Regions from separate parts of the Streptomyces avidinii genome, predicted to be linked through region 3. Evidence: riboswitches for the same ligand, from Rfam matches in the RefSeq annotation. Region 3 holds a riboswitch; each other region holds the start of a gene.
What was found. Region 3 has a riboswitch for cobalamin ahead of OG373_RS14385 (ribonucleoside-diphosphate reductase subunit alpha). Riboswitches for the same ligand answer to the same signal wherever they lie in the genome.
Positions count from the first base shown of each region.

Region 1: another riboswitch for cobalamin. It lies ahead of metE (5-methyltetrahydropteroyltriglutamate--homocysteine S-methyltransferase); the one in region 3 lies ahead of OG373_RS14385 (ribonucleoside-diphosphate reductase subunit alpha).
Region 2: another riboswitch for cobalamin. It lies ahead of OG373_RS05305 (CoA-acylating methylmalonate-semialdehyde dehydrogenase); the one in region 3 lies ahead of OG373_RS14385 (ribonucleoside-diphosphate reductase subunit alpha).
Region 4: another riboswitch for cobalamin. It lies ahead of OG373_RS03325 (ABC transporter substrate-binding protein); the one in region 3 lies ahead of OG373_RS14385 (ribonucleoside-diphosphate reductase subunit alpha).

Region 1 is NZ_CP108863.1:1,148,242-1,155,488, reverse strand. It holds gene OG373_RS05285 (enoyl-CoA hydratase) at 1-41, shown strand, start outside; gene OG373_RS05280 (deoxynucleoside kinase) at 124-789, opposite strand; gene metE (5-methyltetrahydropteroyltriglutamate--homocysteine S-methyltransferase) at 1,165-3,489, opposite strand; cobalamin riboswitch at 3,652-3,878, opposite strand; gene OG373_RS05270 (amino acid permease) at 4,241-5,665, opposite strand; gene OG373_RS05265 (hypothetical protein) at 5,871-6,851, opposite strand.
Region 2 is NZ_CP108863.1:1,157,933-1,165,179, forward strand. It holds gene OG373_RS05295 (enoyl-CoA hydratase/isomerase family protein) at 1-294, opposite strand, end outside; partial or broken gene OG373_RS05300 (acyl-CoA dehydrogenase family protein) at 291-1,441, opposite strand; gene OG373_RS05305 (CoA-acylating methylmalonate-semialdehyde dehydrogenase) at 1,438-2,937, opposite strand; cobalamin riboswitch at 3,165-3,355, opposite strand; gene OG373_RS05310 (cobalamin-binding protein) at 3,429-4,343, shown strand; gene OG373_RS05315 (short-chain fatty acyl-CoA regulator family protein) at 4,405-5,814, opposite strand; gene aceA (isocitrate lyase) at 6,164-7,247, shown strand, end outside.
Region 3 is NZ_CP108863.1:3,324,173-3,331,419, forward strand. It holds gene OG373_RS14370 (carbon starvation CstA family protein) at 1-1,120, shown strand, start outside; gene OG373_RS14375 (CstA-like transporter-associated (seleno)protein) at 1,117-1,314, shown strand; gene OG373_RS14380 (GNAT family N-acetyltransferase) at 1,428-1,925, shown strand; cobalamin riboswitch at 1,970-2,099, shown strand; gene OG373_RS14385 (ribonucleoside-diphosphate reductase subunit alpha) at 2,242-4,620, shown strand; gene OG373_RS14390 (ribonucleotide-diphosphate reductase subunit beta) at 4,620-5,636, shown strand; gene OG373_RS14395 (hypothetical protein) at 5,740-5,952, opposite strand; gene OG373_RS14400 (helix-turn-helix domain-containing protein) at 6,034-6,999, shown strand; gene def (peptide deformylase) at 7,192-7,247, opposite strand, start outside.
Region 4 is NZ_CP108863.1:708,851-716,097, forward strand. It holds gene OG373_RS03315 (ABC transporter ATP-binding protein) at 1-483, opposite strand, end outside; gene OG373_RS03320 (FecCD family ABC transporter permease) at 480-1,508, opposite strand; gene OG373_RS03325 (ABC transporter substrate-binding protein) at 1,505-2,503, opposite strand; cobalamin riboswitch at 2,549-2,688, opposite strand; tRNA gene OG373_RS03330 (tRNA-Trp) at 2,792-2,865, opposite strand; gene OG373_RS03335 (YrhB domain-containing protein) at 2,989-3,552, shown strand; gene OG373_RS03340 (DUF5959 family protein) at 3,713-4,009, shown strand; gene OG373_RS03345 (hypothetical protein) at 4,077-4,577, shown strand; gene OG373_RS03350 (glycoside hydrolase family 18 protein) at 4,689-6,014, shown strand; gene OG373_RS03355 (sugar kinase) at 6,087-7,091, opposite strand; gene OG373_RS03360 (bifunctional 4-hydroxy-2-oxoglutarate aldolase/2-dehydro-3-deoxy-phosphogluconate aldolase) at 7,094-7,247, opposite strand, start outside.

The DNA of each region.
Region 1 (7,247 bases), 2.2 Mb from region 3:
CCTTCGCGGACAAGAGGTCCCCGGACTTCACCCACCGCTGAGGTCTTCCCCCGAGCGGCTCCTCACCCCCCCCGGAGCGAGGAGCCGCTCAGGGCCCGCACGCGTGAGCGGGCCCGGGCGGGCTCAGACCCGGCGGGCGGCGACCGCCGTCAGGGTGTCCTTGACCTCTTGCACCACGCGGGCCGCGTCCTCGGGGTTGTGCACGACATCCGTGTGGTTCATGTCGATGACGAGGACCTCGCTGGCCGAGTAGTGCTTGTGCACCCAGTCGTCGTAGCCGGACCACAGCGTCCGGTAGTACTCGACGAGGCTCTCGTCCTGTTCGAAATCGCGGCCCCGCAGCCCGATGCGGTGCAGCACCGTCTCGAAGTCCGCCTTCAGATAGACCATGAGGTCGGGTGCCTTGCGGTACGGCAGGCCGTCGATCTCCCGCATCATCTCGGCCAGCAGTCCCTCGTACACCCGCATTTCGAGCGAGCTGATCCGCCCCAGGTCGTGATTGACCTTGGCGAAGTACCAGTCCTCGTAGATGGACCGGTCGAGGACGTTGTCGCCCTGCTTGTACGCCTCCTTGATCGCGGCGAACCGCGTCTGCAGGAAGTAGAGCTGCAGCAGGAAGGGGTAACGCTTGGCCTGGATCTCCTCGGGGCTCGACGTGTAGAAGAGCGGAAGGATCGGGTTGTCCTCCACGCTCTCGTAGAAGACCTCGCTGCCCAGTTCCTTGGCGATCAGTTCGGCGACACTCGTCTTGCCGATTCCGATCATGCCTCCGACGCAGATCACTGGCATACCTCACTTCTCCCTGGGGGTCTTCTGATCGCGGGCGGTGGGCCGAGCGCCCCCGCACCACTGAGACGCACGCCGGTGGTCAGGCGATTCCCCGGGATCTTCATGATCAGCGTCACGTGTCGGCCGTCCGGACCACGGCCCTGTCCCGCGCCGCTCTCCTCGACCGGCCCAACCGTTCCGCAGCCCTGCGGCCGCCTTGAATCTTAAATGACGATCCACCCCCTGCAGGCCAGAGCATCGGCGCCCGTACGCCGTGCACCCTGGCGGCCAGGCGCCTGGTGGGCGGCGACGGCCGACAGGGCGGCCGTGGCGGCATCCCGCCCGGGGCCGGGACGGACAACCCCCTGGGCGTCCGTCCCGGCCCGGCCACGGGGTTCAGGAACCGTCGGCCGTGAGGTCCGCGCGGACCTCGTGGGCGGCCGCGACGAGGTTCTCCAGACTGGCGCGGGTCTCGGTCCAGCCACGGGTCTTCAGGCCGCAGTCGGGATTGACCCAGAGCCGCTCGGCGGGAATGGCCCGGAGCCCCTTGCGCAGCAGTGCGGCCGCCTCCTCGGCGCTGGGGACGCGCGGGGAGTGGATGTCCCAGACGCCGGGACCCGCCTCACGAGGGTAGCCGTGCTCGGCGAGCTCGTCCGCGACCTGCATGTGGGAGCGGGCGGCCTCCAGGCTGATGACGTCGGCATCGAGGTCGTCGATGGCCTGGACGATGTCGCCGAACTCCGCGTAGCACATGTGGGTGTGGATCTGGGTGTCCGGCCGGACACCGCTGGTGGTGAGCCGGAAGGACTCGGTGGCCCAGGCGAGGTACTCCGCGTGGTCGGCGGCCCGCAGCGGGAGGGTCTCGCGCAGGGCCGGCTCGTCGACCTGGATGACCGAGGTGCCGGCCGCCTCCAGGTCGCCCACCTCGTCGCGCAGGGCGAGTGCCACCTGGCGGGCGGTGTCGCCGAGGGGCTGGTCGTCGCGTACGAAGGACCAGGCGAGCATGGTGACCGGGCCGGTCAGCATGCCCTTGACCGGCTTGGTCGTCTGCGCCTGGGCGTACGAGGTCCAGCGCACGGTCATCGGCTCGGGGCGGGAGATGTCCCCGGCCAGCACCGGCGGGCGGACGTAGCGGGTGCCGTAGGACTGCACCCAGCCGTGCTGGGTGGCGAGGTACCCCGTCAGCTGCTCGGCGAAGTACTGCACCATGTCGTTGCGTTCGGGTTCGCCGTGCACCAGGACGTCGATCCCGGTCTTCTCCTGGAAGGAGAGGACCTCGCGGATCTCGTCCTTGATCCGCTCCTCGTACCCGGCGGCGTCGATGCGCCCGGCACGCAGACCGGCGCGCGCGGTGCGCAGCTCGTTCGTCTGCGGGAACGACCCGATGGTGGTCGTGGGCAGCAGGGGCAGGCCCAGGTGGGCGCGCTGCGCGACGGTCCGCCGCGCGTACGGCTGTGAGCGGCGTCCGTCCGCGTCGGTGACGGCGCCGGTACGGGCGCGGACGGCCGGGTCGTGGGTGATGGCGGAGCCGGCGCGGGAGGCGAGGTCGGCGCGGTTGGCGGCGAGTTCGGCGGTGATGGCGTCCGTGCCCTGGGCGAGGCCGCGGGCGAGGGTGGTGATCTCGGTGGTCTTCTGGCGGGCGAAGGCGAGCCAGCGGCGGATCTGCGGATCGATGTCGCGTTCGGCGTTGGCGTCCAGCGGGACGTGCAGGAGGGAGCAGGACGCGGCGACGTCCACCCGGTCGGCGAGGCCCAGGAGGGTGCCGAGGGTGGTCAGGGACCTCTGGTAGTCGTTGATCCAGATGTTGCGGCCGTTGACCACACCTGCGACGAGCCGCTTGCCGGGCAGGCCGCCGACGGCGGCGAGGTCGGCGAGGTTCGCGGCGGCGCCCTCGGTGAAGTCCAGCGCGAGGCCCTCGACGGGCGCGGCGGCGAGCACCTGGAGGGCGTCGCCGAGCCGGTCGAAGTAGGAGGCGACGAGCAGCTTGGGCCGGTCGGTCGGTGCGCCGAGCTCCCGGTAGGCGCGGGCGGCGGCGTTCAGGTCGGCCGGGGTACGGTCCTGGACCAGGGCGGGCTCGTCCAGCTGCACCCACTCGGCGCCGGCGGCGTGCAGGTCCGCCAGGACCTGGGCGTAGACGGGCAGCAGCCGGTCGAGCAGGGTCAGGGGCTGGAAGTCGGCGGCCACGCCCGGGGCGGGCTTGGCCAGCAGCAGGTAGGTGACGGGGCCGACCAGGACCGGGCGGGCCGTGTGGCCCAGCGCGAGCGCTTGTGTCAGCTCGGCGACCTGCTTGGTGGAGTCGGCGGTGAAGACGGTGTCCGGGCCGAGTTCGGGGACGAGGTAGTGGTAGTTGGTGTCGAACCACTTCGTCATCTCCAGCGGGGCGACGTCCTGGGTGCCCCGGGCCATCGCGAAGAAGCCGTCGAGCGCGTCCGCCTCGACGGCCGCGCGGTGCCGCTCGGGAACGGCGCCGACCATGACACTGGTGTCCAGGACGTGGTCGTAGTACGAGAAGTCACCGGTCGGCACCTCGGTGATGCCGGCGTCGGCCAGCTGCTGCCAGTTCGAACGGCGGAGGTCGGCGGCGGTCTGCCGGAGGGCGTCGGCGGTGACGCGGCCCTTCCAGTAGCCCTCGATGGCCTTCTTCAGTTCGCGGTTCTGTCCCTGGCGGGCGTAGCCGTAAACGGTGGCTCGTGCTGCCGCGGTCGCGGGCTTCGCTGTCACGGAACTCTCCTTCGCGAGATGTGTCCTGAACATCCCGCGGACGGGACGCGGACGCGAAGGGAACGACAGAACGGGCGGCCCACGTCGCGGAAGATGCCGCACGTGCCGCTCGTTGTGTACGCCGACCCGCCCACGAGGTCACCGGAATGGCCGCATGCGAACGGTCGCGTGCGGGCAACGGGCAGGTCTTCGGACTCGCGGGCACGCCTGCCGGTCTCCCGGCGGGCACCTACTGGCCGTCGCTTCCCAGGACCGTTGTCCGGTCCCAGTGCGTATGACGGCGGTCGTTCCCGCTCACCGCTGCGGGGCAGTCCCGGATTCCCACCGGGTTCCCTCTTACGACGCATCCCGCCTGGCGGACGGGGCGAACCAGCTGCGGAAACCACCCTAGGCGGACTCGCCGGAGCGTGACTAAAGCCGTCCACATGCCGGACCGCGAAAATGAGACAGCCCAGCCGTACCGCTCGGCCGGCAAAGCGGCCGGGCGGTACGGCAGTTCGCCGCGGAGTCGTTGCCGCGGGCGAGCACGAGCCGGTCCGACAGCGCCTCCAGCCGGTCGGCGTCCGGGGCGTAGGACATGAAGGCGGCACGATCCGCCCGACGGAGCAAGGGAGGTCGGCCATCGTCCGCCCGGCGCGTGCCGCGGCCTGCGGCGGAAGCTCGACCGGTGCCTGCGGCCCGGCGGCGTCGCCGGTCGCCCGTGCGGCCGGACGTGACGCGCGTCCGGCCGCACGGTCTCGTGCCGGGCGGGTCAGACGATGTCCTCGGCGATCTCCGCCTGTTCGCGGGCGTTGCCGTAGGCCGACGGGGTGCCGTACGAGCGGCGGGCGACGTACCACCAGACGCTGGCCAGGACCAGGACCACCGCCAGGGCGATCACGGCGTAGTTCATGGAGTCGATGGTGACCGGGGACTTCTGGGGCAGGCAGAAGAGGACGGTGACGAGCGCCACCCAGACGACGGCGATCCAGCCGATCGGCTTGCTCCAGCGGCCCAGGCTCCAGGGGCCGGGCTCGAAGCGGTTGCCGGCGCGCAGGCGAAGGTAGATCGGGATGGCGTAGGCCGGGGTGATGCCGATGACGTTGATGGCGGTCACGGCCCCGTAGGCGGTGGCGGAGTACAGCGACGGCAGGGCCAGTACGCCCGCTACGGCGACCGCGAGCCAGACGGCCGGTACCGGCGTCTGGGTCCGGCTGCTGACCTTGCGCCACAGCGCGGAGCCGGGCAGTGCGTTGTCACGGCTGAACGCGAAGACCATCCGGCTCGCGGCGGCGACCTCGGCGTTGCCGCAGAAGAGCTGCGCGACGATGACGACGAGGAGCAGGGCGGTGGCGCCGCCCGAGCCCAGCGCGTCGATGAAGATCTGGGCGGGCGGGACGCCGGTGGCGCTGCCCTGGACGGCCGCGTAGTCCTGGATGGCGAAGGTGAGGCCGGCGAGCAGGGCGAAACCGGCTATCCAGGAGACCCAGATGGCCCGGACGATGCCCTTGGCGGCGGAGACGGACGCGTTGGAGGTCTCCTCCGAGAGGTGCGCGGAGGCGTCGTAGCCGGAGAAGGTGTACTGGGCGAGCAGCAGGCCGACCGCCGCCACGTAGAACGGGTTGGCCCAGCCGGTGTCGTTGACGAACTCGGTGAAGACGAACGAGGCCGACTGGTGGTTGTCGGGTACGAAGGCCAGGGCGCCGACGATCACGGCGACACCGCCCAGGTGCCACCAGACGCTGATGGAGTTGAGCACGCTGACGAGGCGGACGCCGAAGAGGTTGAGCGCGGCGTGCAGCAGCAGGATGCACAGGAAGATCAGGAAGGTCGAGCCGGGGGTGGGCACGAACCCGAAGCGCAGGTTGAGGAAGGCGCCGGTGAACAGGGCCGCGCCGTAGTCGATCCCGGCGATGGCGCCGAGCAGGCCGAGCAGGTTGAGCCAGCCCGTGTACCAGCCCCAGCGGCGTCCGCCGAGCCGGTCGGCCATGTAGTAGAGCGCCCCGGAGGTGGGGTAGGCGCTGGTCACCTCCGCCAGGGCGAGGCCCACGCAGAGCACGAAGAGGCCGACGCCGACCCAGCCCCACAGCATCACGGCCGGGCCGCCGGAGCCCATGCCGAAGCCGTAGAGGGTCATGCAGCCGGAGAGGACGGATATGACCGAGAAGCTGATGGCGAAGTTGCCGAAGCCGCCCATCCGGCGGGCGAGCACGGGCTGGTAGCCGAGTTCCCTGAGCCGTTGTTCCTCGTCCTGCTGGGGTGGGGCCTTGCGATCCGGGCGGGCTGCCCATTCGGTTCTGGACACGGCGGTACCTCCGGGGGTCTGTGGAGCACGGGGGACGGTGGAGCCTGGGGGTGTGGGTGGAGCGAGCGGGGCCGTGCCGTGGGGAAGGAGGCGGGGGTCAGTTCCGGCCGGCCAGGCTGCGAGACCTGGCCTGCAGGAACACCTCCTCGGCGAGGGCGCGGTCGGCCGGGTCACGGGTCCGCTGGGCCCATGGCACGGTGGTCCAGTAAGGCCCGATGGTGTCGAAGACCCGGGCCGCCTCCTCGAACTGGAGGGCTCCCCACAGGGCATGGGCGAGCTGGTTCAGATCGAGCGGGGAGGCGCGCGGCAGGTCGGCGTGGTGGAACCAGGTGTCCATCGCGTGCAGGGCGTCGCGGACGGCGTCCTCCGCGACCCAGTGCAGGTCGAGTGCCCGCTCCTGGCCCCGTTCGCGCCGGTAGCGCTCGACCCTTACGTACAGCGGCAGGACGTGCAGGGGAGATCCCGGGGGTGCGGAACCGGCCGCCCAGTGCACGAAGTTGGCCGCCTCGGAGAGCGGTCCGGGCGTGCCCGCGTACACGAACTGGAGCATGCGGTGGTACGCCTCGCGGTTGTGCGGGTCGCGCTTGTCGGCCTCCGCGAGGATGCCCCAGGGGCCCGGGGGCAGCATCGGGCCGGGTGGCGCGATCCGGTGCTCGGCCATCTGCCGGTGGTCGTCGAGGAGGGCGAGGGCGAGCAGGCAGACCCAGGGCACGGGGTCGGCGGGGCTGATGCCGGCGGCCTCCCGGCAGGTTTCCCAGGCCTCCTGCCACAGCTCACCGGTGCGGGGGTGTCCGGCCCGGTGGGCGCGGACGGCCCGCTCGACGGTGACGCGCGTGTGCATCACGAGTGCGGCGACGCTGTTCGGTTCCTCGGCCCGCCAGGCCTTGACCACGTCGGATCCGGCGGAGACGGCGGCGAGGACCTGGGTGCGCTGGGTCCACAGCCCCCAGCCGTCGGTGCGTTCGAGTAAGCGCGCCATCGACACCCAACGCCCGCTGCGCACGTCCTGGGCGGCGGAACGCAGCTCGTTGTCGTGGCCGGCCGGATGGTAGACGGGCCGGAAATCGCTGCCCGCCATCACCTCGTCCCGGGCGACGGGCGGCGACGGCGGCCCGGTCGGGCGTGTGCTGCGGTGGTCCTGATCATCAGTCCTCGGATCGCATGGAGGGTGGGTCGATCCGGTGCTCGGCCGCCGCGCTGCAGCCTTGCCCGGTGCCAGGGATGCGTGAACCATGCGAGAACTGTTCGGCGAACCCCCGCCGTTGACCCACGGTCGATGTCGCTGCCCGTTGATCGGCGATCACTATAGAGCGATCGTGAGCATTCGCACCCAGAATCTTGTTCGAACGCAAGTATCAAGCCAGGAGCGAGATGTGATTATGCGTCAGTGGCGCGAAACCGGCGCAGGACTGTCGCGGGCGGATCTTGACGGGCGACGTCCGCTGGTGAAGGCTTCCGACCGATGTTCGATCAC
Region 2 (7,247 bases), 2.2 Mb from region 3:
GGCGATCAGCGCGTTGAGCCGGTACTCGTCGCGCCAGAAGTCCGCCGAGGCCGTGCCTCCCGTGCGGGCGTCCTCGTAGATGGCGCGGACGTCGCCGCCCGCGCAGAGCCCGCGCTCCCCCGCTCCGGAGATCACCACCGTCTGCACCGCCGGGTCGTCGCGCCAGGAGGTCAGGGCTTCCTCGATGCGGAGCACCATGGAGTGGCTGAGTGCGTTGAGGGCCTTGGGGCGGTTGAGGACGAGCCGGCCGACCCGGCCCTCGACGCGGACGAGGACGTGTTCTTCTCCGCTCATCGCAAAGCCTCCGTCAGCCGCGGGCGACGATGACGCGCATGATCTCGTTGGTCCCTTCCAGGATCTGGTGCACGCGGAGATCGCGGACGATCTTCTCGATGCCGTATTCGCTCAAATAGCCGTAGCCACCGTGGAGTTGGAGCGCCTCATTGGCCACGTCGAAACCGGTGTCGGTGGCGAACCGCTTGGCCATCGCGCAGAGCTCCGCGGCCTTGGACCCGCCCGCGTCGAGGGCCTCGGCGGCCGTACGGACCAGGGCGCGGGCGGCGGCCAGCCCGGTGGCCATGTCCGCGAGCCGGAACTGCAGGGCCTGGGCGTCCAGCAGCCGGGCCCCGAAGGCCTCCCGGTCGGCGAGGTACGCGAGGCTGCGGTCCAGGGCGCTCTGCGCACCGCCCAGCGAGCAGGCGGCGATACCGAGCCGGCCGCCGTTGAGTCCGTTCATGGCGATGCGGAACCCGTCGCCCTCGGCGCCGAGCCGCCGGTCGGCGGGCAGGCGCACCCCGTCGAGGACGACCTGGCGGGTGGGCTGGGCGTTCCAGCCCATTTTCTGCTCGTCGGCGCCGAAGGAGACCCCGGGGTCGTCCCGCTCGACGACGAACGCCGAGATCCCCCGGGGCCCCATCTCTCCGGTCCGGGCCATGACGACGTACACGCCTGCGGCTCCGGCGCCGGAGATGAACTGCTTGACGCCGGTCAGGACGTAGTGGTCGCCGTCCCGCTCGGCGCGCGTGCGCAGGGCGCCCGCGTCGGAGCCCGCTCCGGGCTCGGTGAGGCAGTAGCTGCCGAGCGTGCCGGCCGTGCAGAGGCCCGGCAGCCAGCGGCGGCGCTGGGCCCGGTCCCCGTACCGGTCGACCATCCAGGCGACCATGTTGTGGATGGACAGGTATCCGGCGATGGACGGGCATCCGGTGGCGAGGGTCTCGAAGACGAGGACGCCGTCGGCCCGGCCGAGTCCGGAACCTCCGTGCTCCTCGCGCACGTAGACCCCGCCGAGGCCGAGGGCGGCGGCCCGCCGGATCACGTCGACCGGGAAGTGCTTGTCCCGGTCCCAGGCGACCGCGTGCGGTGCGAGGTGTTCCTGGGCGAAGTCGAGGGTGACCTCGGCGAGGGCGAGCTGGTCCTCGGTGAGGGTGGTCACGGCGCTCATCCCATCGTCGGGATGGTGAAGCTCGCGCCCTCCTTGGCCCCGGAGGGCCAGCGCGAGGTGACGGTCTTGGTGCGGGTGCAGAAGCGGATGGAGTCGGGGCCGTGCTGGTTCAGGTCCCCGAAGCCGGACCGCTTCCAGCCGCCGAAGGTGTGGTAGGCGACGGGCACGGGGATCGGCACGTTGACGCCGACCATGCCGGCACCCACCCGGCGGGTGAAGTCGCGCGCGGTGTCCCCGTCACGGGTGAAGACGGCCGCACCGTTGCCGTACGGGTGCTCGGTGGGCAGCCGCAGGGCCTCCTCGTAGTCGGCGGCCCTGACGACGGACAGCACCGGGCCGAAGATCTCCTCCCGGTAGATCCGCATCTGCGGGGTCACCCGGTCGAAGAGGGTGGCTCCGGCGAAGTAGCCGTTCTCGTGCCCGGGCAGGGTGAACCCGCGTCCGTCGACGACGAGTTCGGCGCCCTCGGTGGCTCCGATGCCGACATAGCGGTTCACGCGGTCGAGCGCGTCCCGGCTGACCAGCGGCCCGAAGTCGGCCTCGGGGTCGTCGGAGCGCCCCACGCGAAGGGTGGCGATCCGCTCGGTCAATTTGGCCACCAGGGCGTTCGCGGTCTCCTCACCGACGGGGACGGCGACGGCAATGGCCATGCAGCGCTCGCCCGCCGAGCCGTAGCCGGCGCCGATGAGCGCCTCCACGGCCTGGTCGAGGTCGGCGTCGGGCATCACGATCATGTGGTTCTTGGCGCCGCCGAAGCACTGGGCGCGCTTGCCGTGGGCGGCTGCGGTGGCGTAGATGTGCGCGGCGACCGGGGTGGATCCGACGAAGCCGATGGCCGGCACGCGCGGGTCCTCGAGGAGGGTGTCGACGGCCTCCTTGCCGCCGTTGACCACGTTGAGCACACCCGGCGGCAGGCCCGCCTCCAGGAACAGTTCGGCGAGGCGCAGCGGTACGGACGGGTCGCGCTCGGAGGGCTTCAGGACGAAGGAGTTGCCGCAGGCCAGTGCGGGTGCGGCCTGCCAAAGGGGGATCATCGCGGGGAAGTTGAAAGGGGTGATCCCGGCGACCACGCCCAGCGGTGAGCGCAGCGAGTGCACGTCGATCCCGGTGCCCGCGTTGTCGGTGAACTCGCCCTTCAGCAGGTGCGGGACACCGGCGGCGAACTCCACTACCTCCAGGCCGCGTTGCAGATCGCCGTGCGCGTCGGCGATGGTCTTGCCGTGCTCGGAGGACAACAGCCGGGCCAGCGCGTCGCGTTCGCCCTCGACGAGCCGGAGGAAGCGCAGCATGACGCGGGCGCGCCGCTGCGGGTTCCACCGGCCCCATTCCTGCTGGGCCTCCTCGGCGTCGGCGATCGCCGCCTCGGTGTCGGCACGGCCCGCCAGGGGGACCCGGGCCTGGACCGTACCGGTGTTGGGGTCGTACACGTCGGTGAAGAGCCCGGACGTGCCGGTGGTGTGCTTTCCGCCGATGAAGTGGGTGAGTTCGCGGACCATCGAAGCCTGCTCTCGTCAGGTGAGATCCGAGGAAGGCGCGGCGCAGGGGCGGTGCGGCACCGATCGGGGTGCGCACCGCGGGCTGGGGCCGCGGGACAGGGGAGGGCCGGGGCGCCCTCGTCGAGTCACGAACGCGGGGACAGGGCCTCGCCGTTCGGGTACTCCGCCGGATCACCTGGGCCGTGGTCACGTACCGGTGCCATGCGTGTCTGCTCCATCCTCGTGGACAACACGGAACATCCCACGGCCGGTATCCTGACTCCCGGATCATCGCGCGCTCTCCGGCCTTCCCGACGGATGGATTCCGTCAGTGGCCTGTACTGCTGAAGAGCACACTTCCCGGTCACAGTGGCGGGACCGCGCCGGATTCACACCGGCTTCCCTGCACCGCGGGCTTGCCACGAAGATATAGTTGGACGTCCTAGTAAGTCCACCCCCGGCCGCGGCGCGGACGTGTGAAAAGCCCCCGGACCAGGGCCTACAGTCAAGGAATGCGCATCGTTTCGCTGCTGCCCGCGGCCACCGACATCGTGGCCGAGCTCGGCCTGGCCGCCGACCTGGTGGGCCGTACGCACGAGTGCGACTGGCCCCCGGAGCACGTGGCCGGCGTGCCCGTGGTGACCTCCGCCGAGTTCTCAACGGACACCCTGAGCAGCCGGGAGATCTCCGACGCGGTCGGCGGCGCCGCGCACAGCGGCTCCTCGCTCTACACCCTCGACACCGACGCCCTCGGCGCCCTGGCCCCCGAAGTGGTCCTGACCCAGGACCTGTGCGACGTCTGCGCCGTCTCCTACGAGGGAGTCAGCCGGGCGGTGCGCGTCCTGGACGGCGGGCCCCGCGTGCTCAGCCTGGAGCCGCGCACCCTGGGCGACGTACTGGACTGCCTGGTCACGGTGGGCGAGCTGCTCGGCGTACGGGATCACGCGCTTGCCCGCCGGGAGGCGCTCGCCGCACGGCTGGATACCGTACGGACCCTCACCGCGGGGCGGCCGCGGCCCCGTGTGGTGGCGATCGAATGGCTGGATCCGCTCTGGCCGGCCGGGCACTGGGTGCCGGAGCAGATCACGTGCGCGGGCGGAGAGGCGCTGATCGCCGCCCCGGGCGAGCACACCCGGCCGATGGACTGGGAGGCGGTCCGGGCCGCCCGCCCGGACGTGCTCCTGGTCATGCCGTGCGGGTTCGCCCCGGAACGCACCCTGCGCGAGCGGGAACTGCTGACGTCCCTGCCCGGGTGGGAGGACCTGCCGGCGGTGCGGTCCGGTGAGGTGTGGGTGCTGGACGGACCCGCCTACTTCAACCGGCCGGGCCCCCGCGTCGTGCGCGGCGCGGAGGTCCTGGCCCACGTCCTGCACGGGGTCCGGGCCGGCGAGGCGGTGACGACGGCGGAAGCCCTTCGCCTCGGATGAGGAGAGGAGCCCGCGGTGAACCGTGTCATCGGGCACGTCGTCGGGCGCGTCGTCGATCGCGTCACTGTGCGCGGTCGGCGACCTGGTACGGGACGAAGGTGCTGGTGTTCTCGTCCACGGCCAGCGGCCGTCCGAGCGGCGGGACGGCCCGCTGGGGGCAGTCGAGCCGTTCGCAGAGGCGGCAGCCCATGCCGATGGGAGTGGCGGCCCCGGTGTTGTCCAGGTCGAGCCCGTCCGAGTACACGAGCCGGGAGGCGTGCCGGATCTCGCAGCCCAGGCCGATGGCGAAGGTCTTGCCGGGTGCGCCCCAGCCGCCGCGGTGGCGGGTGACGGCGCGGGCGGTCCAGAGGTGGCGCTGCCCGTCGGGCATGGCGGCGACCTGGACGTGGATGCGTCCGGGGGCGGCGAACGCCTCGTAGACGTTCCAGAGCGGGCAGGTGCCGCCGGCGCGGGAAAAGTGGAATCCGGTCGCGGACTGCCGCTTGGACATGTTGCCCGCCCGGTCCACCCGGACGAACGAGAAGGGGACCCCGCGCAGCCTGGGGCGTTGCAGGGTGCTGAGGCGGTGGCACACCGTCTCGTAGCCCAGGCCGAACCGGTCGGTGAGCCGCTCGATGTCGTAACGGAATTCCTCCGCGGCGGTGTGGAACGCCTTGTACGGGAGGATCAACGCGGCGGCGAAGTAGTTGGCGATGCCGATCCTGGCCAGCCCGTGCGCGGTGGATCCGGCCGCGAAGTCCTCCGACGCGAGCCGGTCCAGCTCGTCGGCGTGCTCCAGGAGCGCGAGCTGGGTGGCCATCCGGAAGGCCTGCTGACCGGGTCGCAGCCCTGCGGACAGGTGCAGTACGCGGGCGGAGTCGTCGTAGTGGTGCAGCCGCTCGGAGTCGGCGGCCACCCGGACGCCGTGGTGGTCGGCAAGGCGCACCGACAGGGCACGGACGACCTCCCCGGGCCGGATCCGGATGGCGCGGGCCAGGTCCTCGGCGGCGAGATCGATGTCGTGGAGGTAGTTCTGGCGACGGTAGAAGAACTCCCGGATCTCCTCGTGCGCAGAGCGCGGCCCACCGGTCCCCGGTGCCCCTTCCCGGTCGTCGTCGGCTCCCGCCAGCCGCTCGGCGAGGAGTTGGCTGCGCCGCCCGAGGTCGAGGAGCACCCGGGCGACGGCGGGCATACGGGATGCCAGCTCCGCCAGGTCCGTGGCCGAGACCCGGGCCTCGGCCACCTCGCCGGCCAGCGCCTCGCGCAGGTCCGCGACCAGGCGACCGGTGTCGCGTTCCGAGAAGAAGCCCGGGTCGACGCCGAAGGCCTCGGTGAGCCGCAGCAGTACGGGCACGGTCAGCGGGCGGGAGTCGTGCTCCATCTGGTTCAGGTAGCTCGGCGAGATCGCCAGGACTCGGGCCAGGTCGGCCTGGCTCATCCGGCGTTCCTCGCGCAGCCGCCGCAGCCGCGCGCCCGCGTACGTCTTGCTCATCGCCCTCCCTCGGCCCGGCTTCCCCAGAGCCCCACCCTACGCACAGATGCGGGCCCCGAGACCTTTGCAAACTTGGCAAACGGGCCCGAAAAGATTCGCAGAACTTGGCAGCCGTCCATGATTGATGGCACTGGGTGTCGCTGGGAGAGTCGTCCTGCGGCCCGCCGGAACAGGCAGCAGCGCCCGTACCAACCGGTCCCGATTCACGCCCTGATGTCGGCGATTCGGCAGGTTACGGCGAGTGGTCCGGCAACATTGCTCAGCTCGTTCCACACCGGTACGGCGGGCCGCGATCCAACTTGATGGCACCTCGTGCCATCGATTCGCACTCATGGAGACGGTGACGGTCATGGCAGACACGACGAAGACGACGGCAGCGGCCCTCGCCGAGCGCTGGTCGACGGATCCCCGGTGGGCGGGCATCGAGCGCACCTACACCGCCGAGGACGTCGTCCGGCTCTCGGGCAGCGTCCGCGAGGAGCACACCCTGGCCCGGCGCGGCGCCGAGCGGCTGTGGCGCCAGCTCCACGAGCAGGACTACATCCACGCCCTCGGCGCGCTCACCGGCGGCCAGGCGGTCCAGCAGGTGCGGGCCGGCCTCCAGGCGATCTACCTCTCCGGCTGGCAGGTGGCCGCCGACGCGAACCAGGCCGGTCACACCTACCCGGACCAGAGCCTGTACCCGGTCAACTCGGTGCCGCAGGTGGTGCGCAGGATCAACAACGCACTGCTGCGCGCCGACCAGATCGCCACCGCCGAGGGCGGCTCGGACACGACGGACTGGCTGGCCCCGATCGTCGCGGACGCCGAGGCCGGCTTCGGCGGCCCGCTCAACGCCTTCGAGCTGACCAAGGCGATGATCGCGGCGGGCGCGGCCGGCATCCACTACGAGGACCAGCTGGCCTCCGAGAAGAAGTGCGGCCACCTCGGCGGCAAGGTCCTCGTGCCGACCTCGCAGCACATCCGCACCCTGAACGCGGCCCGGCTGGCGGCGGACATCGCCGGCACTCCCACCCTGATCATCGCCCGTACCGATGCTCTCGCCGCGAACCTGATCACCAGCGACGTCGACGAGCGCGACGCGCAGTTCGTCACCGGCGAGCGCACCGCCGAGGGCTTCTACCGGGTCCGGAACGGCATGGCGCCGGTCATAGCCCGCGGCCTCGCCTACGCCCCGTACGCCGACCTGATCTGGGTGGAGACCGGTACCCCGGACCTGGAGCAGGCCCGCGAGTTCGCCGAGGCGATCCACGCGCAGTACCCCGACCGGATGCTGGCCTACAACTGCTCGCCGTCCTTCAACTGGAAGGCCGCGTTGGACGACGACCAGATCGCCAAGTTCCAGCGGGAGCTGGGCGCGATGGGCTACCGCTTCCAGTTCATCACGCTGGCCGGCTTCCACTCCCTCAACCACGGCATGTTCGACCTCGCCC
Region 3 (7,247 bases):
CTCGGGAACCACCCCGAAGATGATCCAGAAGGAGACCCAGGTCCGCATGATCGGCTACGGCGCGATGCTGACCGAGTCCTTCGTCGCCGTCATGGCGATCATCGCGGCCTGCATCATCGAACCCGGCCTCTTCTTCGCCGTCAACTCCCCCGGTGGCGTCATCGGCACCACCGTCGAGTCCGCCTCCCAGGCGGTGACGAACTTCGGCTTCGCCATCTCCCCCGAGGCCCTCGCCCAGGCCGCCAAGGACGTGGAGGAAGCCAGCCTGCTCTCCCGCACCGGCGGCGCGCCGACCTTCGCACTCGGAATGTCGGAGATCTTCTCCGCCGTGATCGGCGGCGCGGGCATGAAGGCGTTCTGGTACCACTTCGCGATCATGTTCGAGGCGCTCTTCATCCTGACGACGCTCGACGCGGGCACCCGCGTGGGCCGGTTCATGCTCCAGGACACCCTCGGCAACGTGCACAAGTCCTTCAGGGACGTCAGCTGGAAGCCCGGCGTGTGGTTCGCGAGCGCGATCGTCGTCGGCGGCTGGGGCTACTTCCTGTGGGTCGGCATCAAGGACCCGCTGGGCGGCATCAACCAGCTCTTCCCGCTCTTCGGCATCGCCAACCAGCTGCTCGCCGCGGTCGCGCTGGCCGTCTGCACCACGCTGCTGGTCAAGTCCGGCCGGCTCAAGTGGGCCTGGGTGACGGGCGTTCCGCTGGTCTGGGACGCCACCGTGACCCTCACCGCGAGCTACCAGAAGATCTTCTCCGAGGACGTGAAGGTCGGCTTCTTCGCCCAGCGCGACAAGTACCAGGCCGGAATCGACGCCGACAAGGTGCTGGCGCCGGCCAAGAACATGGACGACATGCACACCGTGGTCACCAATGCCACGGTCGACGGCGTGCTGTGCGCCTTCTTCGCCGTCCTGATCATCGTGGTCCTCGCGGACGCGGCCCGGACCTGCCTGAAGGCCGTCCGCAACCCGGAGTCGGCGACCCTCTCCGAGGTCCCGTGGACCGAGTCGAAGATCGTCGCCCCGGCCGGTCTGATCGCCACCGCGGACGAGCGGGCGGAGCTCGCCGCGGCGGGCCCGGACGCGGGCGGCGGACACGTCAAGGAGCCGGTGGCGTGAGCACCGTACGGAGCGCGCTGGCCAGGGCCCGGTTCTACGTACGGGAGTTCTCGGGCGAGGCCGCGTACGACCGGTACGTGGCCCACGCCCGCTCCCACGACCCGGACGCGGAGGTCCTCACCCGCCGCGCCTTCGAACGCGCCCGTACGGACGCGCGCGAGGCGGACCCCCGCGAGGGCTTCCGCTGCTGCTGAGCCGCCCCGCGCGCCGAAGGCCCCGCCGGTTGCTTCCGGCGGGGCCTTCGCGCTGTTCAGCCGTCTCCGGCGACGGCGCCGCCCGCCGGCACCCGTCCTGCACACTCGACCGCATGGACATGGTGATCAGAACGGTGGTGCCCGCCGACTACGCGGAGCTGGGCGAGATCACGGCGCAGGCCTACCTCGCCGACGGGCATCTGGACTTCAACGAGGACGACGCATACCTACACGTGCTGCGCGACGTGGCCGGCCGGGCGGCCTCGGCCGAGGTGCTCGTCGCCGAGCGGGACGGGCGGGTGCTGGGCGGGGTGACCTTCGCCGCGCCCGGCAGCCCGCTCGCCGACATCGCCGCCCCCGACGAGGCGGAGTTCCGGATGCTCGCGGTGGCCCACGCGGCGCGCGGCCAGGGCGCCGGCGAGGCTCTGGTGCGGGCGTGCATCGAACGGGCGCGGGCCGTCGAGGGGGTCACGGGCATCGTGCTCTCCACCCAGCGCAGCATGGCCGGCGCCCACCGGATCTACACGCGCCTGGGCTTCGTACGCACGCCGGAGCGGGACTGGGCGCCGATCGAAGGCCTGACACTCCTCACGTATCGGCTCAAGCTGTAGCCACGCCGACACTACATGTGGGGGTTGCCGCATCGGGCCGCCCCCACATGTATGCTCATGCCTGCTGTCGCCGCAGGGGAATCCGGTGAGAATCCGGAACTGTCCCGCAACGGTATGAAGTGTCCGGCATCCGGACACCAAGTCCGATGACCTGCCGTCAGCGCGCCCGGCTCGACCGAACCGGGTGCCGACACGTCCGGGCCTCGCGGTTGGGCCGGTGGACGCCATGCGGGGTACGCGTTCCTGTCGCGCCCGCATGCGCCCGCTCGCGCCCCGCTCCGCCGATGACCGGGCCGAGCGAGGGAGAGCTCCCGCCGTGACCATCGCGCCTTCCGCACCGCGCGCCGAGTCCACTTCTGGCGACAACACCGAGGGCCCGGGGGCCACGCTGCTGCGTACCCTCACCGAACTGACGGCGGACCTCCCCGACACCGACCCCGGCCGGGTCGCGGCCTCCGCCCTGCGCGGCCGCAGCTCCGCCGCCGACGATGCCGAACTGCGCGGGCTGGCCACGGAGGCCGCCGCCGGTCTGATCTCCGAGGACCCGGCCTACTCCCGGCTCGCCGCCCGCCTGCTGACGCTGGCCGTCCGGGACGAGGCCGCGGGCCAGGGCTCCACCTCCTTCTCGGCCTCCGTCGAGGTCGGCCACCGCGAGGGCCTCATCGCCGACCGCACGGCCGAGTTCGTGCGCACCCACGCGAGCCGCCTGGACTCGCTCGTCGAGCTCACCCTCGCCGAGGGCGCCGACGACCGCTTCGGCTTCTTCGGTCTGCGCACCCTGCACAGCCGCTACCTGCTGCGCCACCCGATCACCCGTCAGGTCATCGAGACCCCGCAGTACTTCATGCTGCGCGTGGCCTGCGGCCTCGCGGCGGACGACAGCGTGCAGGCCGTGGAGGAAGTGGCCTCGCTGTACCGGCTGATGAGCCGCCTGGACTACCTGCCGTCCTCCCCCACGCTCTTCAACTCCGGCACCCGGCACCCGCAGATGTCCTCCTGCTACCTGCTGGACTCCCCGCTGGACGAGCTCGACTCGATCTACGACCGCTACCACCAGGTGGCCCGGCTCTCCAAGCACGCCGGCGGCATCGGCCTGTCGTACTCCCGCATCCGCGCCCGCGGTTCGCTGATCCGCGGCACCAACGGCCACTCCAACGGCATCGTGCCGTTCCTGAAGACCCTCGACGCCTCCGTCGCCGCCGTGAACCAGGGCGGCCGCCGCAAGGGCGCCGCCGCCGTCTACCTGGAGACCTGGCACGCGGACATCGAGGAGTTCCTGGAGCTCCGCGACAACACCGGTGAGGACCAGCGCCGTACGCACAACCTGAACCTCGCCCACTGGGTGCCGGACGAGTTCATGCGCCGCGTGAACGCCGACGCCGAGTGGTCGCTGTTCTCCCCGGCCGACGTGCCCGAGCTGGTCGACCTGTGGGGCGACGACTTCGACGCCGCCTACCGCAAGGCCGAGGCGGACGGCCTGGCCCGCAAGACCATGCCCGCCCGCGACCTGTACGGCCGGATGATGCGCACCCTCGCGCAGACCGGCCAGGGCTGGATGACCTTCAAGGACGCTTCCAACCGCACGGCGAACCAGACCGCCGAGCCGGGCACCGTCGTGCACTCCTCGAACCTGTGCACCGAGATCATCGAGGTCACCAACGACGGCGAGACCGCCGTCTGCAACCTCGGCTCGGTCAACCTGGGTGCCTTCGTCGTGGACGGCGAGATCGACTGGGAGCGGATCGACGAGACCGTCCGTACCGCCGTCACCTTCCTCGACCGCGTGGTGGACATCAACTTCTACCCGACCGAGCAGGCCGGCCGCTCCAACGCCCGCTGGCGCCCGGTGGGCCTGGGCGCGATGGGCCTCCAGGACGTCTTCTTCAAGCTGAAGCTGCCCTTCGACTCCCCCGAGGCGAAGGCCCTGTCCACCAAGCTCTCCGAGCGCATCATGCTGGCCGCCTACGAGGCCTCGTGCGACCTCGCCGAGCGCAGCGGCCCGCTGCCGGCCTGGGAGCAGACCCGCACCGCCCGCGGTGTCCTGCACCCGGACCACTACGACGTCGAGCTGAACTGGCCGGAGCGCTGGGAGGCGCTGCGCGCCCGCGTCGCCGAGACCGGTATGCGCAACTCCCTGCTGCTCGCCATCGCCCCGACGGCGACGATCGCCTCGATCGCCGGCGTGTACGAGTGCATCGAGCCGCAGGTCTCCAACCTCTTCAAGCGCGAGACGCTCAGCGGTGAGTTCCTCCAGGTGAACGGCTACCTGGTGGAGGAGCTGAAGCAGCTCGGCGTGTGGGACGCCCAGACCCGCGAGGCGCTGCGCGACGCCTCCGGTTCGGTCCAGGGCTTCAGCTGGATCCCGGCCGAGGTCCGCGAGCTGTACCGCACGGCGTGGGAGATCCCGCAGCGCGGCCTGATCGACATGGCGGCGGCCCGTACGCCGTTCCTGGACCAGTCGCAGTCGCTGAACCTGTTCCTGGAGACGCCCACCATCGGCAAGCTCAGCTCGATGTACGCGTACGCCTGGAAGCAGGGCCTGAAGACCACCTACTACCTGCGCTCCCGCCCGGCGACGAAGATCGCCCGCGCCGCGCAGGCGGCCACCCCCGTCGAGCTGCCGCAGGCGGTCGCCGACGCCGAGGCGCTGGCCTGCTCCCTTGAGAACCCCGAGTCCTGCGAGGCCTGCCAGTAATGCGCTCCAACGACACCAAGAACCTCCTGGACCCGGGCTTCGAGCTCACGCTCCGCCCCATGCGCTACCCGGACTTCTACGAGCGCTACCGGGACGCGATCAAGAACACCTGGACCGTCGAGGAGGTCGACCTCCACTCGGACGTCGCCGACCTGGCGAAGCTGACGCCCTCCGAGCAGCACATGATCGGTCGGCTGGTCGCGTTCTTCGCGACGGGCGACTCGATCGTCTCCAACAACCTGGTGCTGACGCTCTACAAGCACATCAACTCCCCGGAGGCGCGCCTGTACCTGTCGCGCCAGCTGTTCGAGGAGGCCGTGCACGTCCAGTTCTATCTGACGCTGCTCGACACCTACCTGCCGGACCCGGACGACCGCGCGGCCGCCTTCGACGCGGTCGAGGAGATCCCCTCCATCCGCGAGAAGGCGCAGTTCTGCTTCAAGTGGATGGACTCGGTCGAGAAGATCGACCGGCTGGAGACGGCCGCCGACCGCCGCCGCTTCCTGCTGAACCTGATCTGCTTCGCCGCGTGCATCGAGGGCCTGTTCTTCTACGGCGCCTTCGCGTACGTGTACTGGTTCCGCTCGCGCGGTCTGCTGCACGGTCTGGCCACCGGCACCAACTGGGTGTTCCGCGACGAGACCATGCACATGAACTTCGCGTTCGAGGTCGTGGACACCGTCCGCAAGGAGGAGCCGGAGCTCTTCGACGACGCTCTCCAGCAGCAGGTCACCGACATGCTGAAGGAGGCCGTGGAGGCGGAGCTGCAGTTCGGCCGCGACCTGTGCGGTGACGGCCTGCCGGGCATGAACACCGAGTCGATGCGCGAGTACCTGGAGTGCGTCGCGGACCAGCGTCTGGTCCGTCTCGGGTTCCCGCCGGTGTACGGCTCGCAGAACCCGTTCTCCTTCATGGAGCTCCAGGGCGTGCAGGAGCTGACGAACTTCTTCGAGCGCCGTCCGTCGGCCTACCAGGTCGCGGTCGAGGGCACGGTCGACCTGGACGAGGACTTCTAGAACTTCTAGAACTTCCAGGGCTTCGAGGACTTCCAGGGGCCCGGGACTCACCGGGGAGCCGGGATGCGGTCGATCCGTGTCCCGGCTTCTCGCGTTCCCCGGTTCAGTGGATGACGGGGCCCAGGTGCCACCCGCCGGAGCGGCGCGGGGTGGGCGGGAGGCCGCCCGACCGCTGGCGCGGGAGCCACACCAGCCGGGTGGCGACGGCCCGCAGCTGCCGGTCGATGCGCCGGTCGCGCAGGATCCCGTACAGGCCGGGTCCGAGCAGCAGGGCGGCGAAGGCGAGGACGACGAGGTAACTCACGAAGGTGGTCATACCTCTACTGTCCGCCTGATCGCCCATGATCGACAGTGGCAGTACTGTCATGGAAGACCGAATTACTGCCACACTGCTCTCATGATGAACAACGTGGCCGTGGCCCTCGTCGACGGAGTCGCCCCCTTCGAGCTGGGGATCTTCTGCGAGGTGTTCGGAATCGATCGCAGTGACATGGGCGTACCGGTGTACGACTTCGCCGTGTGCGCGGCGGAGGAGGGGCCACTGACCGTGGGCGGGGGCGCCTTCTCGATCACGCCCGCGCACGGGCCGGACCGGCTGGAGGAGGCCGACCTGATCTGCCTGCCCGCCGCGGGCAACGCCGACCGGCGCATCTACCCCGAACCCCTGCTCGCGGCCCTGCGCCGGGCCGTGGACCGCGGTGCGCGGGTCCTGAGCGTGTGCAGCGGGGCGTACGTCCTCGGCGCGGCCGGGCTGCTGGACGGCCGCCGGTGCACCACGCACTGGATGCACGCCGGGGCCCTGGCCCGCCGCTTCCCGCGGGCGGTCGTCGACCCGGACGTGCTCTACGTGGACGAGGGCCCGGTGATCACCGCCGCCGGCACGGCCTCGGGCATCGACGCGTGCCTGCACGTGGTCCGCCAGGAGCACGGGGCCGAGGTGGCCAACATCATCGCGCGCCGGATGGTCGTGCCGCCGCACCGCGACGGCGGGCAGGCCCAGTTCATCCAGCGGCCGATGGCGCGCACGGCCTGCGACACGGTGGGCGAGGTGATCGAGTGGATGGCCCGCCACCTGGACGAGGAGATCACCGTCGAGCAGCTCGCGGAGCGCGCGCACATGTCCCCGCGGACCTTCGCCCGCCGCTTCCTCCAGGAGACCGGCACCACCCCGTACAAGTGGGTGCTGCGCCAGCGGGTCCTGCTGGCGCAGGAGCTGCTGGAGTCGACCGGCGACACGGTGGACGCGATCGCCGGCCGCTGCGGCTTCGGCAACGCGGCCGCCCTGCGCCACCACTTCCTGCGGACCCTGGGCACCACGCCGAACTCGTTCCGGCGCGCCTTCCGGGGCCCGCAGGCCGCCTAGTGCTGTGACCGGAAAGGTCCGCCGGGCCCGCGGCGTCCTGTGCCGTGCCCGGCAAGGCGGAGGGGCGCCCTTGTACTGGACGTACTCGGGCGCCCCGACAACGCGGCCGGGTGCGGTGCCGGGCGGCGCGGGCCCGGCAGGATCCGAAGGAGACGGCCTGGACCGTCATGGCCGGCCGGGTGTGGGGGACGGTCAGGCGTTGGGGACGGTCTCGTAGCGCGGGGTGCCCTCTTCCATCTGCCGCAGGG
Region 4 (7,247 bases), 2.6 Mb from region 3:
GCGGGCCACCAGGGCCCGCTGGCGTTCGCCGCCGGAGAGCTCGTCGAAGCGGCGGGCGGCGAAGCGGCCGGCGTCGACGGTCTCCAGGGCCTCGGCGACGCGCCGTGCGTCGCCCGGTCCGTCCTGTTCCCAGAACCGTTTGTGCGGGCTGCGCCCCATGGCGACGACCTCGCGGACGGTCAGCCCGAGGGTGCCGCTCGCGTCCTGCGGTACGACCGCCACGCGCCGGGCCCGGTCCTTGACGGTGAGCCCCTCCGCGTCCGCGCCGTCCAGCAGGACGCGGCCCGCGGTGGGGCGCAGGGCTCCGTAGACGCAGCGCAGCAGGGTGGTCTTGCCGCTGCCGTTGGGGCCGACCACACCCACCGTCTCGCCGGGGCGGGCGGTGAGGTCGATGCCGTGCAGCAGCGTGTGCCCGTCGATCTCGTAACGTACGCCCTCGACGGCGAGTCCCACCGGCGGCGCCGCCTCGCGCTTCCCGGTCATCCGGTGACCCCCTCGGTCCGGGTGGAGCGGCGCAGCATCCACAGGAAGAACGGCCCGCCGACGAGTGCGGTGACCACGCCGACGGGTATCTCGGCGGGCGCGGCCGCGGTACGGGCCACCAGGTCGGCCAGGACCAGGAACACCGCCCCGCCCAGCGCGGCCACCGGCAGCAGCGCCCGGTGCCCGGCGCCGACGACCATGCGGGCGGCGTGCGGAACCATCAGCCCGACGAAGCCGATCGCCCCGCTGTAGGCGACGAGCACGCCGATGACGAGTGAGGTGAGGACGAAGGCGGCGGCGCGGAAGCGCCCGGTGTCCAGGCCGAGGGTACGAGCTCCCTCCTCTCCGGCCAGCAGCAGGTCGAGCGGCCGGGCGAGGGCGAGGAGCAGTCCGGTGCCGAGGAGCAGCGCGAGGGCGGGCAGGGTCAGTTCGTCCCAGCGGGCCCCGCCGAGGCCGCCGAGGGTCCAGAAGAGGACGGAGCGGATCTGGTCGGGGTGCGCGGAGAGCACGAGGACGAGGCTGGTGAGGGCGGACAGGATGTACTGCACGGCGACGCCGGCGAGGGTGAGCCGTCCGGTGGTCATGGTTCCGCCGCGCCGGGCCATCGCGTAGACGGCGACGAGCGCGGCCATGGACCCGGCGAAGGCGGCGAGCGGCAGGCCCATGCCGAACGCGAAGGCCCCCGTACCGAAGACGATCACGAGGACGGCGCCGGCCGAGGCCCCGGAGGACGCGCCGAGCAGGAAGGGGTCGGCGAGCTCGTTGCGTACGAGGGCCTGCAGCACGGTGCCCGCGACCGCGAGCCCGGCGCCGACGACGGCCCCGAGGAGGACGCGCGGCAGCCGGACGTCCCAGATGATGGCGGCGAAGGCGCCGGTGCGCCGCTCCCCCGACAGGCCGCCGAGGACGATGTCGAACACGCGCTCGGGGGCGATCCGGACCGCCCCCAGCGCGAGGCCGGCCACCGCGGAGACGACGAGCGCGGCGGCCAGGACGAGGAGGACTGCGACGGTGCGCAGCCTCACGGGGCGGTGGGGTGGAGCTGCGCGCCGAGGGACTCGACGGCGTCGGCGACGCGCACGCCGAGGACGGCCGAGGAGAGCGGCAGCACCACGAAGCGCCGGTTCTTGACGGCGGGAACCTCGGCGAGGGCCGGGTCGTTCAGCAGTCGCTGCTTCTTGGCCTCGACGGTGGTGCCGCCGTAGTCGTAGATGAGGACGACCTCGGGCCGGCGCTCGATGACCTGCTCCCACGACACGTCGCCGAAGGTGTCCTTGAGGTCGGCGAAGACGTTCGTGCCGCCGGAGAGCGAGACGATCTCGTTGCCGATGCCGTTGCCGCCGGAGGTCGCGGCGGAGGCCTCGCCGGAGTCGTAGACGAAGACGGACGGCCGGGGCCGGTCCTTGACCCGGGCGGTCACGGCGTCGATGCGGCGCTGCTCCTCCTCGACGAGCTTCGCGCCGCGCTCGGGCACCCCGAAGGTGCGGGCCACCTCGGTGATCTCGGTCTTCAGCTGGTCGAGGCCGACTTTGCCCTCGGTGCAGTACTCCACGTTGAGCCGGGAGTTGATGCCGGAGGTGGCGAGTCCCTCGCGGTCGCGGCCCTGTCCCTTGTCGAAGGCGCTGGCGTACCCGCCGTAGACGAAGTCGGGGTCGGCGCCGAGCAGGATCTCCTTGGAGGGGTACTCCTTGGCCAGCACCTTGATCTTGTCGTAGGCGGGCCGGTACACCGGGAGCACCGCGTCGTCGAGGTAGGCGGACCCGGCGATCCGGTCGCCCAGCCCGAGGGCGAGCAGCAGCTCGGTGGCGTGCTGGTTCATGGTGACCGCGCGCTGCGGCGGGGCCTGGTAGGTGCTGCTCACACCGCAGTTGGTGAGGGTGTACGGAAACCCGGGCGCGGCGGCGGGGTTCCCCGCGGCCCTGTCCTCCCCCACCCCGGGGGAACCGGCGCACGCGGCCAGGGGTATCAGGAGTGCGACGGGTATGAGCGCGCGCAGGGCGGCGGCGCGGGAACGCGACAGCATGACGAGGCCTCTCCGGGGGATCCGCGTCCCCTGGTACGTGAAACTGCGAGGGAGGCGGTGCGTCAGTGTCTGACTCCCGGTCTCCCTCGCGGGAAGGACCGGTCACAGTGGCGGGACCGCACCGGAATCGCACCGGTTTCCTGTCCTGCACCGCCTGGGTAACGCGCCCAGTCTGCCAGAAGCCACCAGGCCACCGGGTCCGGGTGGTCCGGTGGTGGACGCAGCGAAGCCCGGACGGGAGAAGTCGCCCGTCCGGGCTTCATGGGTATGGCTGCTGACACGTTGCAGGGGCGGCAGGACTCGAACCTGCGACCATCGGTTTTGGAGACCGGTGCTCTGGCCAACTGAGCTACGCCCCTTCGGTGGATCAACCATGGCACGGCCGGCTCCGGAGCTCCACTGATTAACTGTCACCGCCGGAACCGCGCGGCGAGACGGAAACCTGCTGGTCACCGGTCGAGCCCATCGGGGATGCTGCACGCATGGTGGGACGAGACTCCGCGATCCGGATCGTCGAAGAAGAACTGGACCGCGACTACCGGAGGGAACTGGCGATCGGGCTGGACCCGATACGTACGGCCATCGTGCAGGCACGGCGGCACGAGCTGGTGTGGATCGTCTCCTGGACCTCCGAGGAGTACATCCGCACCCGGAAACCGAGTTCCGCACTGGTCGGAAACGGACCGTACCTGGTTGACCGGGTCGACGGCGGTCTGCACCAGATCAGCGTCGTCTCGGCTCTGACCGGGGTGTGGGAGCGGGACTACCGAGTCCGTATCAGAGGCGAGACCGAACGGACTGCGGTGGACGATCTCCACGACGAGGTCGGGGCGGTGACGTCCGCCGGCGGAAGGCTCTGCGCCTTGCGCATGCTGCGCCGGAAACTACCTGTGCTGACCCCCGCCCAGGCCATCGAGTACGTGACGGCCCTGACGGAGGGCGACGCTCCGGCGCACCTCGTGGAGGTCGCCGTCCGAGAGCTTGTCCCGCCGACCGAACGCTTCGTGCATACGATCCGCGCGCCTGGGAACCAGCGAGCCCACTGAGTCCGGTACAGATCGAGAACGCCCCCTTCCCCGCCGACGAGGCGTGATGCGAGGTGTGAAGGTGGTGATCGTCTCGGGGTTGGGCAGGGGCCAATGGTTGGGGACGTCGAGGTGGATCTGATCCGGCTGGCCGACGGGGCGGGCCCGACAACGCGGCGAGGTGCGGTGCCGGGCACCGCGGGCCCGGCAGGATCCGGAAGAGACGGCCTGGCCGCCGGCCGGGGAGTCCGGTGGCCGCGGTGGCAACGGGATCCGCGTCGAGGTCGACCGCCGGTTCTCCACGCCCGTGCCCGTCGTCACGGTCGCCGACGAGGAGGTGTCCGCCTCATCGGTCCGCCTCTGGCTGGACGTGGGCGACGGCTGGGTCGAGGAGCTGCGCCGGCAGTACCGCCAGGTCCGGGAGGTATGGCCGAACGAGGTCGTGGTGGGGCCGCGTCCCAGGAGCTACTGGCAGTGAAGGGTGGCGGGAGCCCGGGGTGCGGAGGATCGTGGGCAGGGGGACCCGTGGAGCGGGAGGTTCCGTCATGCGCCGAGGTCGACGGCTCCTCGTGGCGCTCGCGCTCCTCGCCCCCGCCCTGCTGGGCTTCGCCCCCGGTGACTCGGGCGAGACGATCTCCCTCGCCGGGAACCTGCCCGGCGAGCGGCTCGATGTCACGTTGACGCAGGTGGTCGACCCCACGGCACCCGCGTCCCCCACGAACCCCGACGACCCCGCCGGCCCCGACCGGCTCGTCGCGACGCGCTTCCGCCTGGAGAACACCGGAACCGCCGTCTACCAGGACTCCCCCTCCCCGGCCACGCATCTCCTGGACGCCGACGGGCAGCGGTTCACCGGGCTCGACCTGCCCACCGCGGCCGGACCGGCCTTCCCCGGCACCGTCACGCTCGACCCCGGCGCCGCGGCGGAGGGCTTCGTCACCTTCCGGCTCCCCGCCGACGCCGAACCCGCCGCGGTCCAGTTCGCCCTCAACGGCGGACTGGCCGACGACGTCGGCCAGTGGAGCCTTCCGCTTCCGCTCCCGTAGCCGGCGGCGAGTTTCGGCCGCCCCCTTGACCACTCTGGTCCAGACCAATAGTTTCCGGCATGCACAGCGCACGCGCACACGCCCCGCTCCCCGCATCCGCAAAGGAAGCCCATGCGCCGCAGCATGCTCGGCAGGCTGGCCGTCGCCGCCTGCTCCCTCTCCCTGCTGACCGCCTTCGCGCCCGCCGCCGCCGCGCAGGCCGACGGCGGCCACGACCGTCCGTACAAGAAGGTCGGCTACTTCACCCAATGGGGCGTCTACGGACGGGACTTCCAGGTCCAGGACCTGGAGGCGAACGGCTCCGCCGGAAAGCTGACCCACATCAACTACGCCTTCGGCAACGTCAGTCCGCAGGGCAAGTGCTTCACCGGGAACGTGCCCGGCGAAGCCGACGCCTGGGCCGACTACGTGCGCCCGCTCGACGCCGCGAACTCCGTCGACGGGGTGGCCGACACCGGCGAGCAGCCGCTCGCCGGGAACTTCAACCAGCTGCGCGAGCTCAAGGCCAAGCACCCCGGGCTCAAGGTGCTGATCTCGCTGGGCGGCTGGAGCTGGTCCACCCACTTCTCGGACGCCGCGCTCACCCCGGCCTCCCGCAAGGCCTTCGTCGAGTCCTGCATCGACCTCTACATCAAGGGCAACCTTCCCCAGGACGGCGCCCGCGGCGGAGCCGGAGCGGCCGCCGGTGTCTTCGACGGGATCGACCTCGACTGGGAGTGGCCCGGTTCCGCGGGTGACACCGACACGAAGTACCGGCCCGAGGACAAGCAGAACTTCACCGCGCTCGTCAAGGAGTTCCGCACGCAGCTCGACGCGTACGCGCGGAGCCAGAAGAAGAAGACCACGTACGAGCTGACCGCGTTCGTCCCGACCGCCCCCGCCAAGATCGACGCCGGCTTCGACGTCCGCCGGATCATGCGCGATCTCGACTTCGTGACCCTCCAGGGCTACGACTTCCACGTCTCCGGCGAACCGAGGACCGCTCAGCAGTCCGCACTCCGCGCCCGGGACGACTTCAGCGTCGACGGCACGGTGGACGCCTGGCTCCGGCGCGGCGCGCCCGCGAGCAAACTGGTGATGGGCATGCCGTTCTACGGTCAGGGCTGGACCGGCGTCAGTGGTGGCGGGGACGGCATGGGCCAGCCGGCCACGGGCCCGGCACCGGCCACCTGGTCCGCCGGGTACGAGGACTACAAGGCGCTGAAGAAGCTCGCCGACTCCGGCACATACACGATCCACCGGGACCGGCGCGGCGGCCACGCCTGGCTCTTCGACGGCACCACCCTGTGGACGTACGACGACCCGCAGGTGCTGCGCACCAAGACCGGGTACATCCGCGAACACGGCCTCGGCGGTGCGATGTTCTGGTCGCTCGACGCGGACACCTCCGACGGCGAGCTGATGACGGCCGTCGACCGGGGCCTGCGCGGCCGCTGACCCGGGCCGCCCGAAACCGGCGCCGCCGGGCCGCGGAACACCATCCGGCCCGGCGGCGCCCCTCCACCTGGGTCACGGGGCCGGAGACCGTGGGCGGGCAGCGCCGGTCGGCCGTTGGGCTGCCGCCAGCGCGGCCGTCTCGCCGAAGGCCGGTACGCGGCCGGTGCCGCCGCGTCCGGACACCGAGAGGGAAGCCGCGGCCATGCCGTACGCCACGGCGTCCGCGAGGGGGTCGCCGAGGGTGAGGCGGGCTGTGGTGGTGCCGGTGAAGCAGTCGCCCGCGCCGGTCGCGTCCACCGGTTCGGGGTTGACGGGCACGGGGAGGTACACGGCCCCCGTGCCGTCGTCCAGCAGCAACCGGTCGGCGCCCGCGGTGACCACGACCGTACGGGCGCCCAGCGCGCGGCAGCGGGTGGCGGCGGCGTGCGGCTCGGCAGTGTCCACGAGGGCCAGCGCGTCGGCCGGGCAGGAGGTCTTGAGGAGTCCGCTCAGCGGCGCGATCCGGGCCAGCAGCTCCCGGGCCTCGGCCCGGCCGGTCAGCCGCTTGCGGAAGTTGGGGTCGTACGTCACGTGCCCGCCCGCCCCGTGGACGAGGTGGGCCGCGGCCAGTACGGCGTCGCGGCTGCTCGGCGACAGGGCGCCGGTGATGCCGCTGGTGATGAGGGCGCGGCAGCCGGTGAGCAGCTCCCGCCAGGATGCGATGTGCCCAGGTCCCAGGGTGGATCCGGCGCTGCGCGTGCGCCAGTAGACGAACTCCCGGTCGCCGTCGGTGTCGGCGGAGAGCAGATAGGCGCCGTTGGGGTGCGGGGCGCGGCGGACGTGGGAGACGTCCACGCCGAGCTCGGCGGCCCGGCGCAGCAGCGGGACGCTGAGCTCGTCGTCGCCGACCACGGCGAGCAGGGCGGTCCGGGCGCCGGCCGCGGCCGCGGCGGCCGCCGCATTGAGGGCGTCCCCGGAGTAGGAGATGCGGGCCGGCGTGCCGTCGGCGGCTTCGCGCAGGGCGGTGCCCGCGTGGATCTCGACCAGTACCTCGCCGAGGACGAGGACGTCGTAGTGCGTGGCGGGTCGTCCGGGCACGGTCAGCGCTCCGTGGCGGTGCCGTGGGGCGCGCCGCCCGTGGCGGCCACCGGGGCGAACACGGCGGCCAGTTCGGCGGGATCGGACGGCAGGCCGCCGCCGATGCCGACGGCCGTGGCACCCGCGGCGAGCCACTCGGGCACCTCGGCGGGCCGG